4 regions of the Tardiphaga sp. 839_C3_N1_4 genome follow, and region 2 is predicted to be linked to each of the others. Evidence: riboswitches for the same ligand, from Rfam matches in the RefSeq annotation. Region 2 holds a riboswitch; each other region holds the start of a gene.

Region 1 (3,702 bases), 2.7 Mb from region 2:
GGAAGCTCTCCACGGCCCAATCGAGATAGGACTTCCATTCCGATTTGCGCAGCGGAAGCCCTTCGCGGAGTGCCGCTTCGTCGATCTGGATCATGCCGGCGCCAGCTTTCTCCAGATCCGTCACCTCATCGCGGATCGCGAGTGCGATCTGGCGACACGCGACTTCGCGGGGAATGTCATCGCGCACGAACGACCAGTTCAGGATCGTGACGGGCCCCGTCAGCATGGCCTTCATCGGCCTCTCGGTGAGCGACTGCGAATATTGCCACCATTCGACGGTCATCGGATGCGGCCGGGACACGTCTCCGAACAGCACGGGAGGCCGCACATAGCGGGAGCCATAGGACTGCACCCAGCCATGCTTGGTGAAGGCGAAGCCGGAAAGTTGCTCGCCAAAATACTGCACCATGTCGTTGCGCTCGAACTCGCCATGCACCAGCACGTCGAGACCGATATTCTCCTGCCAGCGAACCGCCCTCGCCGTCTGGTTCTGCAGGAACGTCTTGTAGGCGGCATCGCTGAGTGTACCCCTGACATGGGCTCCGCGTGCGTTTCTCACTTCCGCGGTCTGCGGAAACGAGCCGATGGTCGTTGTCGGGAATGCCGGCAGCTTGAAGCGTCGATGCTGATCGGCCGCACGTGTGGCAAAGTCATTGCCGCGACGTCGCATGGTCGCATCAACAGCGGCGACACGCTTGGCGACAGCAAGATCGTGGATCTTCGACGATGCCAATCGCGCAGCCGCCGCGGCATCCGACGCGGCAAGCGTTGCAGCGACATCAGCGCGGCTGCCAGCCAGCGCTGCTCCAAGTGCGGCCAGCTCTTCCATCTTCTGGATCGAAAAAGCCAGCCAGCTTTTGACGTCCGGATCGAGATCAGTCTCGAGGCCCAGATCAATCGGCACATGTAGCAGCGAACAGGACGGCGCGAGCTCAACGCGATCCCTCCCCAGGAGATCGACCATGGGCTCCACCCCATCGAGCAGACTGGACAGATCGGACCGCCAGATATTGCGTCCGTCGATCACGCCGAGCGAGAGGATCAGGTCCTTCCGTGCCTTCGCAGCTACTTCGTCGAACTGCTCCGATCCACGGACCAGATCGAGATGAAGTCCGGCGACGGGAAGCGACAGGGCCAGATCGAGGTTATCGCCAAGTTCGCCAAAGTAAGTGTTTAGCATGATCCTGAGCTGCGGGACCGCTTCTGCAAAGGCAGCGTAGGTCCGCTGCAGCGCTTGCCGGGCGAGTGCATCGAGATCGAGCACGAGACACGGCTCATCCAGTTGCACCCATTCGGCCCCTTTGTCGGCCAGTTCGCCGAGTACCTCGACATAAACCGGCAGCAATCGATCGAGCAGCGTCACCGGGTCGAATGACGCATCCATACTCTTGGCCAGTTTGAGATAGGTCACAGGCCCAACCAGCACAGGTCGTGTCTGATAACCCAGCGATCTCGCCTCCTCGTACTCCTTGATCGGCTTGCGCGATGCGAGACTGAAGGTCTGATCCTGCGCCAGTTCAGGCACCATGAAATGGTAGTTGGTATCAAACCATTTGGTCATCTCCTGTGCTGGTACGCCTTGCGACGTATCATGCGTATGAGAGCCGTGCGTGCAGGCCTCGTCATGCGCATCGCCTTGTGATCCACGCGCCATGGCAAAATAGGTCGCGAAGGAAACGTCTCCTCCCTTCCAGCCATAGACCTTCGGAATGGCGCCTACCATGACGCTGGTATCGAGTACCTGATCGTAGAATGAGAAGTCGTTCGACGGCATAACCGTGATCCCGAGCGACTTCTGACGTGCCCAGTTTGCGGCACGCAGCCCGACGCCGACATCGATCAGCGCATTCTCGTCGATTGCACCGGACCAATAGCTTTCCAGCGCCATCTTGAGCTCACGCCGCGGACCGATCCGTGGCGTTCCCAACGTAGCAACAGGAAGCGAGGACGTAGATTTGGCAGAAGACTTGGAAGAAGTAGACTTTGACACAGTAGACATGGCTTAACCCCAATGATTGGGGGCAAAAGGCCAAAGTGACACGTCTGGATTCCACGACGGCAGTCGCGGAATCGCAACCGCACCACCGGGACACCCCGCCCGAGGACGTTTATGTTGTCGAGGCAGGTCTCCTGGCTCGCGGGTCAATGCTGCTGTCCGGCCTTCCCAAAACCTTTGCAGGTCTCAGTGACTTTAATGGACAGCGGCTCACCGCTTACAGTTGCGGGGGCAGCTCCGGCCTTGGCTTAACGCCTCACCGGCTTCCCTCTTAGCTTCGGGCAAACCTTCCCGAAGAACCACGACATGTCCACATATGGGCAACATCGCGCGGCAGTCAACCGAGCTTGCGTGCGCAAGCTGCCCACTCGCAGCAGCGCGTTGAAGACGCCGGAGCTGGAGTGGGCCGTAGCCCCGAGATCAAACGCATCAAGCCCGGCACGAGGCCGGGCTTGCTTAAATGCGAACTACACTTCGTGGATTGCGCTTACGCCCCGTTGAGGAACTGCAGCGGATCGACCGGCGACGAGCCCTTGCGGATCTCGAAGTGAAGCTGCGGCGAAGTAACCTCACCAGACTGGCCGGACTTGCCGATCACCTGACCGCGCTTGATGGTCTCGCCACGCTTCACCATCAGCTCACTCGCATGGGCATATGCGGTGACGTAGCCGTTGGAGTGACGAACGAGGACCAGATTGCCGTAACCCTTCAGCTCGTTGCCGGAATAGGCAACGACGCCATCTTCGGCAGCCTTGATCGGCGTGCCTTCCGGCACGGCGACGTTGATGCCGTCGTTGGACTTGCCATTGGTCTTGGCGCCATAGCCTGTGACCACGCGGCCGCGCACCGGCCAACGGAACGTCGGCAAAGCGCCGGTTGCGTCAGCGGCTTTAGTCGGCGATTCCGGCGTGGTTTCTTCAGGCGTCGTCGTGGCACTTGCGAGACGGGCCTTCTGTGCAGGTTCGGCAGAAGCAACACGGGCCACAGCAGCGGACGTGACCGCGCCAGCCGGAGCAGCCGTCACGGCTGCGACGGGCGCAGCGAGCGGCGCGGCTGCAGGAGCTGCATTGGCCGTACGCGCGCCGGGTACCGTGATCTTGGAGCCAAGCTTCAATTGGGCAGTCGGCGCCAGACCATTGGCGCGCGCGAGTTCGGCCACCGGCACGTTGTTCCGGCGCGAAATGCTCATCAGCGTATCGCCGCGATTGACGAAATGCGTGGTCGATGCGCCGACGGCAGGTTTGCTCGGAGCGGCGGCAACGGCCGGAGTTGCCGCGGCGCCCTGGCGCGGAATGATCAGCGACTGGCCGGGCGACAGAGCGCGCGGCCCCTTGTAGCCGTTGGCCTGCAGGATCGCAGCCGACGAGACGTTGTAGCGCTTCGCCAGACCATCGAGCGTATCGCTGGTGCCGACGATGATCGAGGTGCCGCCATCACGGGCAAGGCCGTTGGTCGCTGCAACCGAGCGCGGCGCCGTAGAGCCGGTGGTTTCGATCGGCGCGCGTGCGGGCGGCGGCGTATACATACCGTTGCCGCCCCCGCTGACGGGAGCAGCCGACGCAACCGGACGAGCTGTCGGATAGGACTGCGGCGCCGAGATTGGCGGCGGCAAAGCCTGGGATTGATACTGCGGCTGCGGATTATAGGCCGGGCGCTGATATTGCGGCAGTTCCTGGCGCTCGACCGGCGCGCGCGGTGCTCGCTGC
Region 2 (3,702 bases):
GGTTTGCCGTTTGCCGTCCCAGCCAGTCAACCGATACACCGGCTCGTCGGCAACCATGTTCAATCGCAATTCGCGCGGATAGCGCGTGGCACCGGCAGCCTTCATCGCCTCGTCGGGAGAGAGCGCCACTTTCTCCCAGACGATATCGGGCAATGCCGCCAGCCGCTCTTTATCGGAGAGGCCGGGAAACGCGACATACATCATCACCACGCCGGAGATGAACCACATCGCGAAGAAGAGGCAGGTGACGATGCCGATCCAGCGGTGGCCGATATACAGCCACCGCCGGAGTGTTCGTGTCAGCTTGCGCGACAAGCTCAGAACTTCACGTTGACGGCGAGCTGGGCGGTGCGCGGCATACCGAGGATCCACTGATTGTCGCTGTAGCTCGACGTCGCATAGATCTTGTCGAACAGGTTGTAGACGCGCAGTGACACCGCGGTGTTGACGTCCGGCTTCCACTGCAGGCCCGCATTGACCAGTGTGTAGCTCGGCATTTCCAGCGTATTGGCACTGTCGGCGAATGTCTTGCCGACGATCTGCACACCGGCATTAGCCGACCAGTTCGGCGCAAAACCCCATGTTGCCCAGATGTTGGAGACGTTCTGTGGCACGCTGACGGGAACATTGCCCGCAAAGTTCACGCCACTGGGCTGCAGGAAGTCGTCATACTTCGCGCGCAGGAAAGCGGTATTGGCATCGATGCGCCAGCCGTGATCGAGCACGAGGCCGATCGACGCCTCGACACCGCGCGACGACTGCCGGCCGACTTGCACCACCAAGTCGAGATTGTTCGGGTCGCGCGCCAGCAGATTGTTTTTCTCGATCTGATAGGCGGCCAGCGTCCACTCGCCGCGGCCGCCCCAGAACGATTGCTTGACGCCGATCTCGGCCTGCTTGCCGGTCGCCAGCTCAAACTTCGCATTGGCGTTGCTCGCCGAGATCAGTCCGCCGACCGTATCCGCCGCCGTGGAATACTGGCCGTAGAACGCGAGATTCTGGATGGGGGTATAGACCGCACCGACACGCCAGGATGTCGCCGAATAGTCCCGTGTGTAGCTGTTGGCGGGATTGCGGTAGTCGGTTCGTTCGACGGTCGGTTGGTCCTGGCGGACGCCCGCGATCAGCGACAATTGTTCGGTGACGGCCAGTCGGTTTTCCGCGAAGAACGCGTACTGATTGGCGACGCTCTTGAAGCCGGGAATCGTCGGATCGGGGCTACTGAACAGGCCGGGATCGAAATTATATGGATTGACCGACGACGTACCGCCATAGGGCGAATTGTTAGTGTGCTTGAAGTCGATGCGGTTGACGTCGAAGCCTGCCACGAAGGTGTTGACCATGCCGAACAGATGGCCCTGGAAGGTGGCGTCCATGCGGTCGCCGATCTGCTGCTGCTGGTGGAAGATTTCGAAATAGTCGCTGCGATCGATCAGGCCGGTGCCGGAGTTGAAGCCGTAGATCTCGACCTCCTTCCAGTGGCGCTTCGCATACATGTAATAGAGCGTGTTGCGCAGGGTGATGCCGTCACTGACCTGCCACTCGGTCTTTACCTGGCTCCAGCTGTCCTGATAGCGAATGTTGCTGTCGCTGACATTGTAGTTCTTGAAGCGGATCGCCTCATTGAGCTGGCCATTGATCAGCGGCGTGCCGAAATATTTTGACGGATGGCGGTCGCCATAGTCGGTGGAGAGCGTCCAGGTGATGTCCTCGGTCTGCTTGATCTGCACCGCGGCGTGCAGCGCGATGTTCGAGGTGTTGTCGCGATCGACCCAGCCATCGGACGCGTTGCCGGTGACGGCGATGCGATAGGCAACGTCCTTGCTGACCGGACCGCCGCTATCGAGGGCGATGCGGCGCGTCATGTTGCTGTCGAGCGAGATTTCAGCCTGGTTGCGTGGCACCCAGAGCGGCAATTTCGAAATCACGTTGATGGCGCCGCCGATAGCGCCTTCGCCATACATGACGGAGGCCGGGCCGCGCAGTACTTCGATCTTCTCGGCGGTCCAGGTGTCGAAGGGGAAGTTCACCGTGCCGGAGCCGACATAGAGGCGCGTGCCGTCATAAAGCGAAGTGACGGAGCCACTTCCGGCGAAGCCGCGGGTGCTGAAAGCGATGCCGCCATTGCCGGGTTCGCCGATGGCCGTAAAGCCGGTAGCATTCTGCGTGACGGCATCGACCACGTTCTGCTGGCCGCGTTCGGCCATAGTCTCGGCGGAGATCACTTCGACGCTGGCCGGCGTCTGCAGGCGCGTGAGGCCGAGGCGGCTGCCCGTGGATGTCGTGCCGGTGAGGTTGAGCGTCGGCGCTGCGAAGACAGGGCCTGTCGGCGTGGCAACCGGCGCGCCGGTATTGGCGGCGACATTGCGCTGCTGCCGCGAGCGCGCAGCGCGCGATGCAGTGCCGTTCGTGGCGCGGCGTGCCCGCTGAGGCGTCGCTGACGGCTGAACTACAACAGGATCGAGCGTCTGGCTGGGCTGTGCAGCTTGTGCCCAGCTTTCACTCGGACACAACAAGCAGGAGAGAGCAATAGAATAAAGAAAGGGCGTATGTCGCTTCAATGCGACTGGAGAAACGGAGGTCATGAACAGGACTCGCGGTTACGTGGCACGTCACCGCAAACCAAGTCGCCCCGCCGCTTTCAAACAGGCAGTGTGACTTCCACCAGGACACCCCGCCCAATGTGCTCGCGTGTGACCACGACTGGCGGCAGGTCTCCTGGCTCGCGGGTCAGTGCCTGTCGCCGCCTTCCCAGGTGAATACCCAGTGGCTCTTGGCGCAGGCTCGCCGCTTACAGTTGCGGGGGCAGCCGCGGAATCGGGGGATCCCCCTCACCGCATTCCCTTTTGATCCCCGAAGGGGAACCGTCGCATTCACGTTAAGGTGAAATTTCCAAATGTGTCAATCAAGCTGCCAGTCATTCGCAGCTTGCTTTGGCGGGTGTTGATATTGCGCATCACCTGTCATCGCAGCGTCAAGCGATCTGCCTAGAGCCACTGGTGCCAGAGCCAGGATCAGGAGTTCGCCATGGCACTACGTTTATCCCGTCGCCGCTTCCTCGCGCACTCAGCCGTAACAGGCGCAAGCTTCCTGGCGATGCCTTACCTCAGCCGCGCGCAGGATCGTCCGGTCGTGTCGCATGGCGTGCAGTCCGGCGATGTCGGGACGAGCAGCGGCATGATCTGGTCGCGCGCCGATCGCCCGGCGCAGATGATGGTGGAAGTCGCCACGACCGAATCCTTCAGCAATGTGCGCATGTTGCCGGTTATCACGGCGCTGCTCGAGAGCGATTTCACGGCGAAGCTGTTGCTCGATAATCTGCCCGCGGGACAGGACATCTTCTACCGCGTCAAATTCCGCGATCTGTCGCATCCCGAAATCGTCAGCGAACCTGTGATCGGCCGCTTTCGCACCGCGCCGGCCGATCGCCGCGATGTATCCTTTGTCTGGGGCGGCGATGTCGCCGGGCAGGGCTGGGGCATCAATGCCGAGGATGGCGGCATGGTCACCTTCGCCACCATGCGCAAGCACAACCCAGATTTCCTGATCCATTCCGGCGATACGATCTACGCCGATGGTCCGATCCTGGCTGAAACGAAACTGCCTGACGGCACGATCTGGAAGAACACCATCACGGTGCCGGAGAAGGCGAAGGTCGCCGAAACGCTCGATGAATTCCGCGCCGCGCACAAATACAATCTA
Region 3 (3,702 bases), 1.9 Mb from region 2:
GTGACGTGGCGGAAGCTGCGGTCTTCCAGCGAGCCGAGCAGCCAGAATGCAATTTCGAGCGCGGCGAAGGGATTGGGCGACAGGTTCATCACCAGCGCCGTCGCGGCACCTGCGAGACTGGAGATTGCGAGACCCGCGAGGATCAGCAGCAGCAGACCGGCATTGCGGCCGGCGATACCAAGCAGCACGAACACCGACAGGAACGCCATCGTGATGCCGGCAACGGGCAGTGCCCATGAGCGGACATCGGCCAAACCGAGCGAGATCATCAGTACCGCGCCGAAGGCCGCCGATTGCGGCGCGCCGAACAGGGACGGCGAGGCGAGGGGATTGCGTAGCAATCCCTGCAACGCTGCACCGGACAGGCCGAGGATTGCGCCGATGGCCAGAGCAAGGATCGCGCGTGGCAGGCGGATTTCGCGCACGATGATCTGCTGCACGTCGCTGCCGCCGCCGAACAATGCATCGAGCACCGTCAGCGGCGAGAGTTTGACAGGTCCCGTGCCGAGCGAGCCCAGTGCCAGCAGCGTCACGAGACCGACGAGCGCGATGGTCGCGATCGTCCGGCGTCGTGCTGCTGGCGCTATGCTCACCATGTGGCGTTGAAGCCTGCGTAAGCCGCAGGTCCCGTCGTGCCGAAGTTCAGCACTTCCTGGTAATGCTCATTCAGGATGTTCTCGCCGCGGGCGAAGACCTTCCAGTTAGCGTCGATCTTGTACTCGGTATAGAGATCGACGCGGGTATAGGCATCGACCTGACCGACTTGATTGGCGCTGCTGAAGCGCTTCGACACGGTCGTGACGCGCGGCTCGATCATCCACTTGTCGGTGGGCGTGATCGTGAGTGCGAAGCGGGCGAAGTTCTTGGGACGACGTGCCAGCACCGTGTCGGTGCCGAGATCCTGGGCGTGCAGGTAAGTGTAGGCCACGTTGAATTTCACCCAGCCCGGAATGACATCGACATTGCCGCCGACTTCGAGACCGCTGGTCTCGGCGCGGGCGACGTTGACGTAATAGCCGAGCGGACGGGACGCATCGGAGACAAAGTTGATCAGATTGCTGTAGTCAGTGGAAAAGCCTGTGACCGATAGTACGACGCGGCCGTTGAAGAGGCTCTGGTCGATGCCGGCGTCATAGCCGAAATTGGTTTCCGGCGTGAGGTTTCTGCTGCCGTAGGTCGTGTCGTAAAGCTGAAACAGCGTCGGCGCTTTTGCGCCGGTGCCAGCGCTGGCGCGGAATTTGGTGCCGGTTTCCGTAATGTTGTAGGCGGCGGTGGCGCGCCATGTCTCGAAGCGGGCAACATCGACGACGTCATCGACCCGGCCACCGAGCGTGACGTTGAGCCGTTCGCCGATCGGCACAGACCACAAAGCGAAGATCGAGTTGGTGTCTTGCTGTTTGGCTAGCAGCGGCGTCTGCGGGCCAGCGACAGGCGAGATATTCGTGCTGTAGGTCTGTGCGGTCTCGGTCTGTGTCTTGGCACCATAGACGAGGGAGCCGAATGCGCCGAGCTTCAGGGTCGCCTGATATTCGGCACCGAGACTGTTGCCGACATAATCGGAGATCTTCGAGGTGGTGTTCTGCGGCAACATGTTGGTCTTGTACGTCACTTCATTGAACATTCGCTCGGTGTGGGTGTTCGAGATTGTGACGTTATGCGTGAGAATGCCACCAAATGAATCAATACCCACGCGGCCATAAACGGTTTGGAGGAGTCGCGTGGCCGCGGAAGGCGTGTCCGGGAAGGCACCGGTCGCGTAATCGTAGGCCGAGCGCGTGAACGAGTGGACGATGCCTGACTCAAGCCGAATGCCTTCGCCCGCATCGTAGCCGATGCGCGCGGAGCCGCCGACGCGATCGAAACTGTCGTTTTCGAGATTCGGAAACTTCGCTTCGAGGGCAGGGATGCGGTAGCCGTAACGCGAGAAGCCGTTGCTGTGCTGGCCGCCACCGGTGAAGGCGTAGGACCATGGGCCGTTGGAGCCGGTCAGCGATCCCTGCGTGACGACGGTGCCATAGCTGCCGGCTTCCGTGCGCACATTGACCTGCGCGGGGCCGGAGCCCTTCTTGGTGATGATGTTGACCACACCGCTCATGGCATCGGATCCATAAAGCGCGCTCTGCGGTCCCTTCAGGACTTCAATGCGCTCGATGGCGGAGGGCGTGAACATGGCGAATTCGAAGTCGCCTGATGCGGCCGTGGGATCGTTGACACGGATGCCGTCGATCATCACCAGCGTCTGGCCGGTGTTGCCGCCGCGCAGGCGCACATTCGCCGTGCCGCCGGGGCCGCCGTTTTCCGTGATGTCGAGACCAGGCACGGTGCGCAGCGCATCAACCAGCGAGCCGGGATTGCTGGTCGCGATGGTTTCGCCTGACACGACGCTGATCGAACTGCCGGTGCGATTGAGTTGCTCGGGCGCTCTGTCCGCCGTCACCACGATTTCGGAGAGTTGCTCGGCACTGGACTGCGCATGCGCAGCACTGTGAGAGCAGGACAGAACAACAACGGCCGCAGTGCCTGCGGCCAAATTCCGGATAGTCATTTAACCCCTTCCGTCGACCCACCGTCGAACGAGTGTGAAACTCGTTACCGGCCGGTCTCCTGGCTCGCGGTGGTCTCCCGGTCCGCCTTCCCGAATCTGCGATGCAAATTCAGTGGCTTTGTGGACCCGGAATGGCCGCTTACAGTTGCGGGGGCAGCCGCGGCATAGGGGATATTTCCCCGCACCGCATTCCCGTTTCACCTCCTCGCGGAGGCACCGATAACGACAGACAGGAAGCACAGCACGCCGCGCGGTGCAACAGCCATCGCCGCGTTGCGGACTCTATTGCTCCACCTGTAGCGCGGCGAGCACGTCGTCGGGACGTTCGACCATCATCATGTGGCCCGTGCCCGGCAGAATCACCGTGCGGGCGTTTTTCAATGCGGCGGCGAGGGTCTTGCCGGCCTTGGCGGGAGTCATCATGTCCCGCTCGCCGAGGATGAGCGTGACAGGGATATCGAGCTGGGCCGCAGCGGTCAGCGCATTCTGGTATGTATTGCAGGCGTTGAGATCGGCGAACAGCACGCCCGGCTTTGTGGCTTCCAGCACGCGCTGCGCACCGCTATGCATCCACAACCCCGGCGCGAGGCTGCCGCCGAGCTCGGCGCGAAAGCCGAGACCCCAGATCGACACCATGTCGATGGCGGAATGCTGGTTGGCTTCGGCGTCCTTCAACAGATCCGGGCCGACGGTCATCGTTCCTGCCGTGCCCATCAGATCGAGGCGTGTGATTTTACCGGGATGCCGAGCTGCGGTCTCCAGCGCGATCAGCGAGCCCATGGAATGGCCGATCAGCCGTGCAGTCTTTGCGCCGGATGCGTCGATCAACGCCGCAGTCCAGTCGGCGAGATGGGCGATAGTCGTGAGCGCTTCACCTTTCGAGCGACCATGGCCCGGCAGATCCGGTGCCAGCACGGCGAAGCCGTGATGCGCGAACCAGCGCGTATGCAGCGCCCAGGTCGAGTGATCGAAGCCGGCGCCGTGGATCATCACGACTACGGGCAAGGACGGATCGAATGCGCGGCCGCCATTCGCGAGATAGGTCTCGTGACCGTTGACGGTGAGTTGCATCGCTCAGCCCTTCTGCGAGATGCGCAGCGCCTGCGCGAGGTCATCGATGATGTCATCGGCGGCTTCGATGCCGACGGAGAGGCGGA
Region 4 (3,702 bases), 970 kb from region 2:
TTGGCGACTTTCAGGAATGGCACCACGCCCTGGCTCTCGCCATTGGTACCCTTGATGTGGGCGCCGAGGCCGCGGACGCGGGTCCAGTCATTGCCGAGGCCGCCGGAATATTTGGCCAGCAGCGCATTGTCCTTCACCGACTTGAAGATGCCGTCGAGATCGTCGGCTACGGTCGTGAGGAAGCAGGACGACAGCTGCGGACGCAGCGTGCCCGAATTGAACAGCGTCGGCGTCGAGGCCATGAAGTCGAACGACGACAGCAGATTGTAGAATTCGATGGCGCGGGCTTCGCGGTCGATCTCGCGTAGCGCGAGGCCCATGGCTACGCGCATGAAGAAGGCCTGGGGCAGTTCGATGCGATTGCCCTGCACATGCAGGAAGTAGCGGTCATAGAGCGTCTGCAGGCCCAGGAACTGGAACTGAAGGTCCCCTTCCGGCTTCAGCGCGGCAGCGATTCGCTTGAGATCGAAGCGCGCGAGTTCGGGATCGAGCAGCTCCGCCGCAATGCCGGTCTTGATATAGGCGCTGAAATATTCGGCGTAACGCGTCGTCATATCGGCCTGTGACGCGTGGGTCGGGCTGCCGTGAACGAAGGACAGAACTTCGGTGCGCAGCTTGTCGAGGAGCAGGCGGGCGCTGACAAAGGTGTAGTTCGGCTCCTGCTCCACCAGCGTGCGCGCGGCCATGATGCCGGCCAGTGCCAGTTCATCCAGCGTGATGCCGTCATAGAGATTGCGGCGGGTTTCCTCGAGCACCGGGGCGGCATCGACTCCGTCGAGACCGGCGCAGGCCTCGTTGACGATCAGCGCCAGACGCGCCGAATCGAGCGGCGCACGGGTGCCGTTGGCGAGCGTGACATGCAGCACCGGTGCGGTGGAGACGAGCGCCGGCTTGGCGGCCAGTTCCTCGGCGCGGGTCCGCGCGCGTTCTTCGCGATACAGCACATAGGCGCGGGCCACCTTGTGGTGCTCGCTGCGCATCAGCGCCAGTTCCACCTGATCCTGGACGTCCTCGATATGGAAGGTGCGGCCTTCACTGACGCGGCGCGTCAGCGCCGCCACGACTTCGCCGGTCAGTTGTTCCACCGCCTCATGGACGCGGCGCGACGCCGCTGCCGTGTGGCCCTCGACCGCAAGGAAAGCCTTGGTCATGGCCACGGAAATCTTGCTGCCGTCGAAGGGAGATACGGTGCCGTTGCGCCGGATGATCTGCATTGAGGGTTCGCGCGCAGGCGCAGCGAGCGTTTCCGGCGACAGTTGAATCAGCGGCGCATGAGCCGCATCGCGTCCGTTGGACAAAACAGAAGATGAAGTAGGCATCGGCAAGACCCCGTGTGATGCATCAAGCAATGGGGGCTGGGGCCGAAAGGACGCTGCAAAATACACGGCGGAGATCCGCCGGCATTGCCTGCAAGCGACCGCTGGGACACCCCGCCCATGGACGTTCTGGTGTCGCGGCAGGTCTCCTGGCTCGCAGGTCAATGTCTGTTTCAGCCTTCCCGACGCTTGCGCATCAGTGACTTCGATCGAAACAGACTCACTGCTTACAGTTGCGGGGGCAGCGCCGGAATATGACGCAAAACAACGTCTTTACCGGCTTCCCTCTTAGCCACCAAGTCTTGCGACAGGGCGGACCGTGACGTCTACATTTGGTGTTACCCGCGGTGAAGTGTCAAGCGAGCATTGGCGCCGAACGCAACAAATTCGGTAGGGCTGTTGGTTCAGTGGACAACCGCTTGCGTGGCGGAAACCGCGGGGTCGTTGGCCGTTTCTGAACGATGCGATTCGTTGTCCGAAAGGACCGTGAGGCGCAAAACACCGTCATCAACCGATGGAGGATGCGATGCGCAACCTGGTAACGACCACTGAGAGGATCAAACTCAACGCTTTCGTCGAGCATCCGGGCGCACTCGCGGCGTTCGAGACGACGGAGCAGACCGCCCGGCGCCGGCTCGACGAGATGCTGAACGAGGCGCTGATGGACAGCTTCCCCGCCAGCGATCCGATTTCTTCGCTGCAACTCGCCTGAGCAGAATCAGACCGCGCGAAAGCTGGCCCGATACTGGCTGGGCGTCAGGCCGAGCCGTCGTACGAACACCTGACGCATATGTTCGGCGGTGGTGAAACCGGATTCATAAGCCACGACTTTCAGCGGCAGATCGCTGCCTTCGAGGCGGTTACGCGCCGTGTCGATCCTAGCGCCTTCGACAAAATCCGCCGGAGTCATCCTTGTTTCCTGCTTGAATGTCCGCGCGAAAGTCCGCGCGCTCATGCCCGCCACATCGGCCAGTTCGTCCACGCTGTGCGCATCGCGCAGATGGGCCATCACATGGGCATGAACTCGCGCGATCGGCGAGCCCGACTCGGCCGGCGGCACCAGATAGGGACTGAATTGCGACTGACCACCCTGGCGCTGCGCGACAACGACAAGACGCTTGGCCACGGCCAGCGCGACCTCCGCGCCATGATCTTCCTGGACCAGAGCAAGACCCAGATCGATGCCTGCGGTGACGCCGGCCGACGTCACCAGGGCGCCGTCACGACTATAGATGCGGTCGAACTCCACATGCGCTTTGGGGAAACGCAGCGCCAATAGCGGCGCATTCTGCCAGTGTGTCGTCACCGTCTTGTCGTCGAGCAAGCCTGCATGGCCGAGCGCGAATGCCCCGGTGCACACCGAACCATAACGCTCCGCATGGAGCGCCGCATTGGCCAGCCACTGTGTAAGCTGCGGATCGGCTTCAGCCGTCGGCAGCCCCGGCCCGCCGGCCATCAGAACCAGATCCCAGGGTTTGTCCGCGTCACTGAACGTCAGATCAGCGGACATCCTCAGGCCGTTCGATGCACGCAGCGGCGCGCAGTCTGCAGCGACAAGTGTGATGTCGTAGCCGTCGCCCGGCGCGACGAAGCCATTGGCCTCCATGAACACATCGAGCGGACCGGCCACATCCAGCGACTGGACGCCGGGGAATATCGCGAGGGCAACGCTCTTCATGGTGAGGCTTCATTCCAATGGCGAGGACAGGCCCAGGTCATTCTGAACAGATAGTCGTCTTGCGGCAGGAAATCACGGGTGAATGGCAGTCTCGAAGGTGGCCGGGCGATTGAGGATACAACGCGCCGGGGCGACAAGGGTGGATGACAATCCAGATTGCAAGGAGCATCCCATGAGCAAGACCATAGCCGGCATCAAAGTGCCAGACAGCGCCCTCGCCCGCCAAGTCGATCAACTGGTGCGCGATACCGAAAGCGATCTTCTGTATCATCACTCCAATCGGGTTTTCCTGTTCGGCGCGCTCGCCGGGCAGCGCAAGGGTCTCAAGGTCGATTCCGAGTTACTTTATGTCGGCGCGATGTTTCACGACATGGGCCTGCAGGCGCCTTATGCGAGCAAGGAGGAACGCTTCGAGGTCGATGGCGCGAATGCTGCCGCGGACTTTCTACGCAACCACAGGATTGATGAGCGCGACATCGACGATGTCTGGGACGCCATCGCGCTTCACACGACACCGGGCATTCCCAAGCACAAGCGGCCCGTGGTGGCGCTCGTGACAGCGGGTGTCGAGATGGATGTGCTGGGTCTTGAGTACGACGCCTTCACCGATCATCAGCGCCACGAAGTGTGTGCCTGCCATCCGCGCGGCCATGACTTCAAGAACGGCATCATCGATGCATTCGCTGCAGGGACGATCCACAAGCCCGA

What was found. Region 2 has a riboswitch for cobalamin ahead of AB8A38_RS18415 (TonB-dependent siderophore receptor). Riboswitches for the same ligand answer to the same signal wherever they lie in the genome.
Region 1: it holds a riboswitch for cobalamin, as region 2 does, so the genes downstream of both, metE (5-methyltetrahydropteroyltriglutamate--homocysteine S-methyltransferase) here and AB8A38_RS18415 (TonB-dependent siderophore receptor) in region 2, are expected to answer to the same signal.
Region 3: it holds a riboswitch for cobalamin, as region 2 does, so the genes downstream of both, AB8A38_RS27580 (TonB-dependent receptor plug domain-containing protein) here and AB8A38_RS18415 (TonB-dependent siderophore receptor) in region 2, are expected to answer to the same signal.
Region 4: it holds a riboswitch for cobalamin, as region 2 does, so the genes downstream of both, AB8A38_RS13870 (ribonucleoside-diphosphate reductase subunit alpha) here and AB8A38_RS18415 (TonB-dependent siderophore receptor) in region 2, are expected to answer to the same signal.

Annotation. Positions count from the first base shown of each region.
Region 1 is NZ_JBPWQD010000001.1:1,190,030-1,193,731, forward strand. It holds gene metE (5-methyltetrahydropteroyltriglutamate--homocysteine S-methyltransferase) at 1-1,999, opposite strand, end outside; cobalamin riboswitch at 2,104-2,315, opposite strand; gene AB8A38_RS06015 (peptidoglycan DD-metalloendopeptidase family protein) at 2,484-3,702, opposite strand, start outside.
Region 2 is NZ_JBPWQD010000001.1:3,856,333-3,860,034, reverse strand. It holds gene AB8A38_RS18420 (PepSY domain-containing protein) at 1-315, opposite strand, end outside; gene AB8A38_RS18415 (TonB-dependent siderophore receptor) at 318-2,585, opposite strand; cobalamin riboswitch at 2,692-2,884, opposite strand; gene AB8A38_RS18410 (alkaline phosphatase D family protein) at 3,028-3,702, shown strand, end outside.
Region 3 is NZ_JBPWQD010000001.1:5,763,763-5,767,464, forward strand. It holds gene AB8A38_RS27575 (FecCD family ABC transporter permease) at 1-596, opposite strand, end outside; gene AB8A38_RS27580 (TonB-dependent receptor plug domain-containing protein) at 590-2,545, opposite strand; cobalamin riboswitch at 2,578-2,781, opposite strand; gene AB8A38_RS27585 (alpha/beta fold hydrolase) at 2,828-3,616, opposite strand; gene AB8A38_RS27590 (O-acetylhomoserine aminocarboxypropyltransferase) at 3,620-3,702, opposite strand, start outside.
Region 4 is NZ_JBPWQD010000001.1:2,888,012-2,891,713, forward strand. It holds gene AB8A38_RS13870 (ribonucleoside-diphosphate reductase subunit alpha) at 1-1,319, opposite strand, end outside; cobalamin riboswitch at 1,439-1,653, opposite strand; gene AB8A38_RS13875 (hypothetical protein) at 1,843-2,028, shown strand; gene AB8A38_RS13880 (GlxA family transcriptional regulator) at 2,035-2,994, opposite strand; gene AB8A38_RS13885 (HD domain-containing protein) at 3,167-3,702, shown strand, end outside.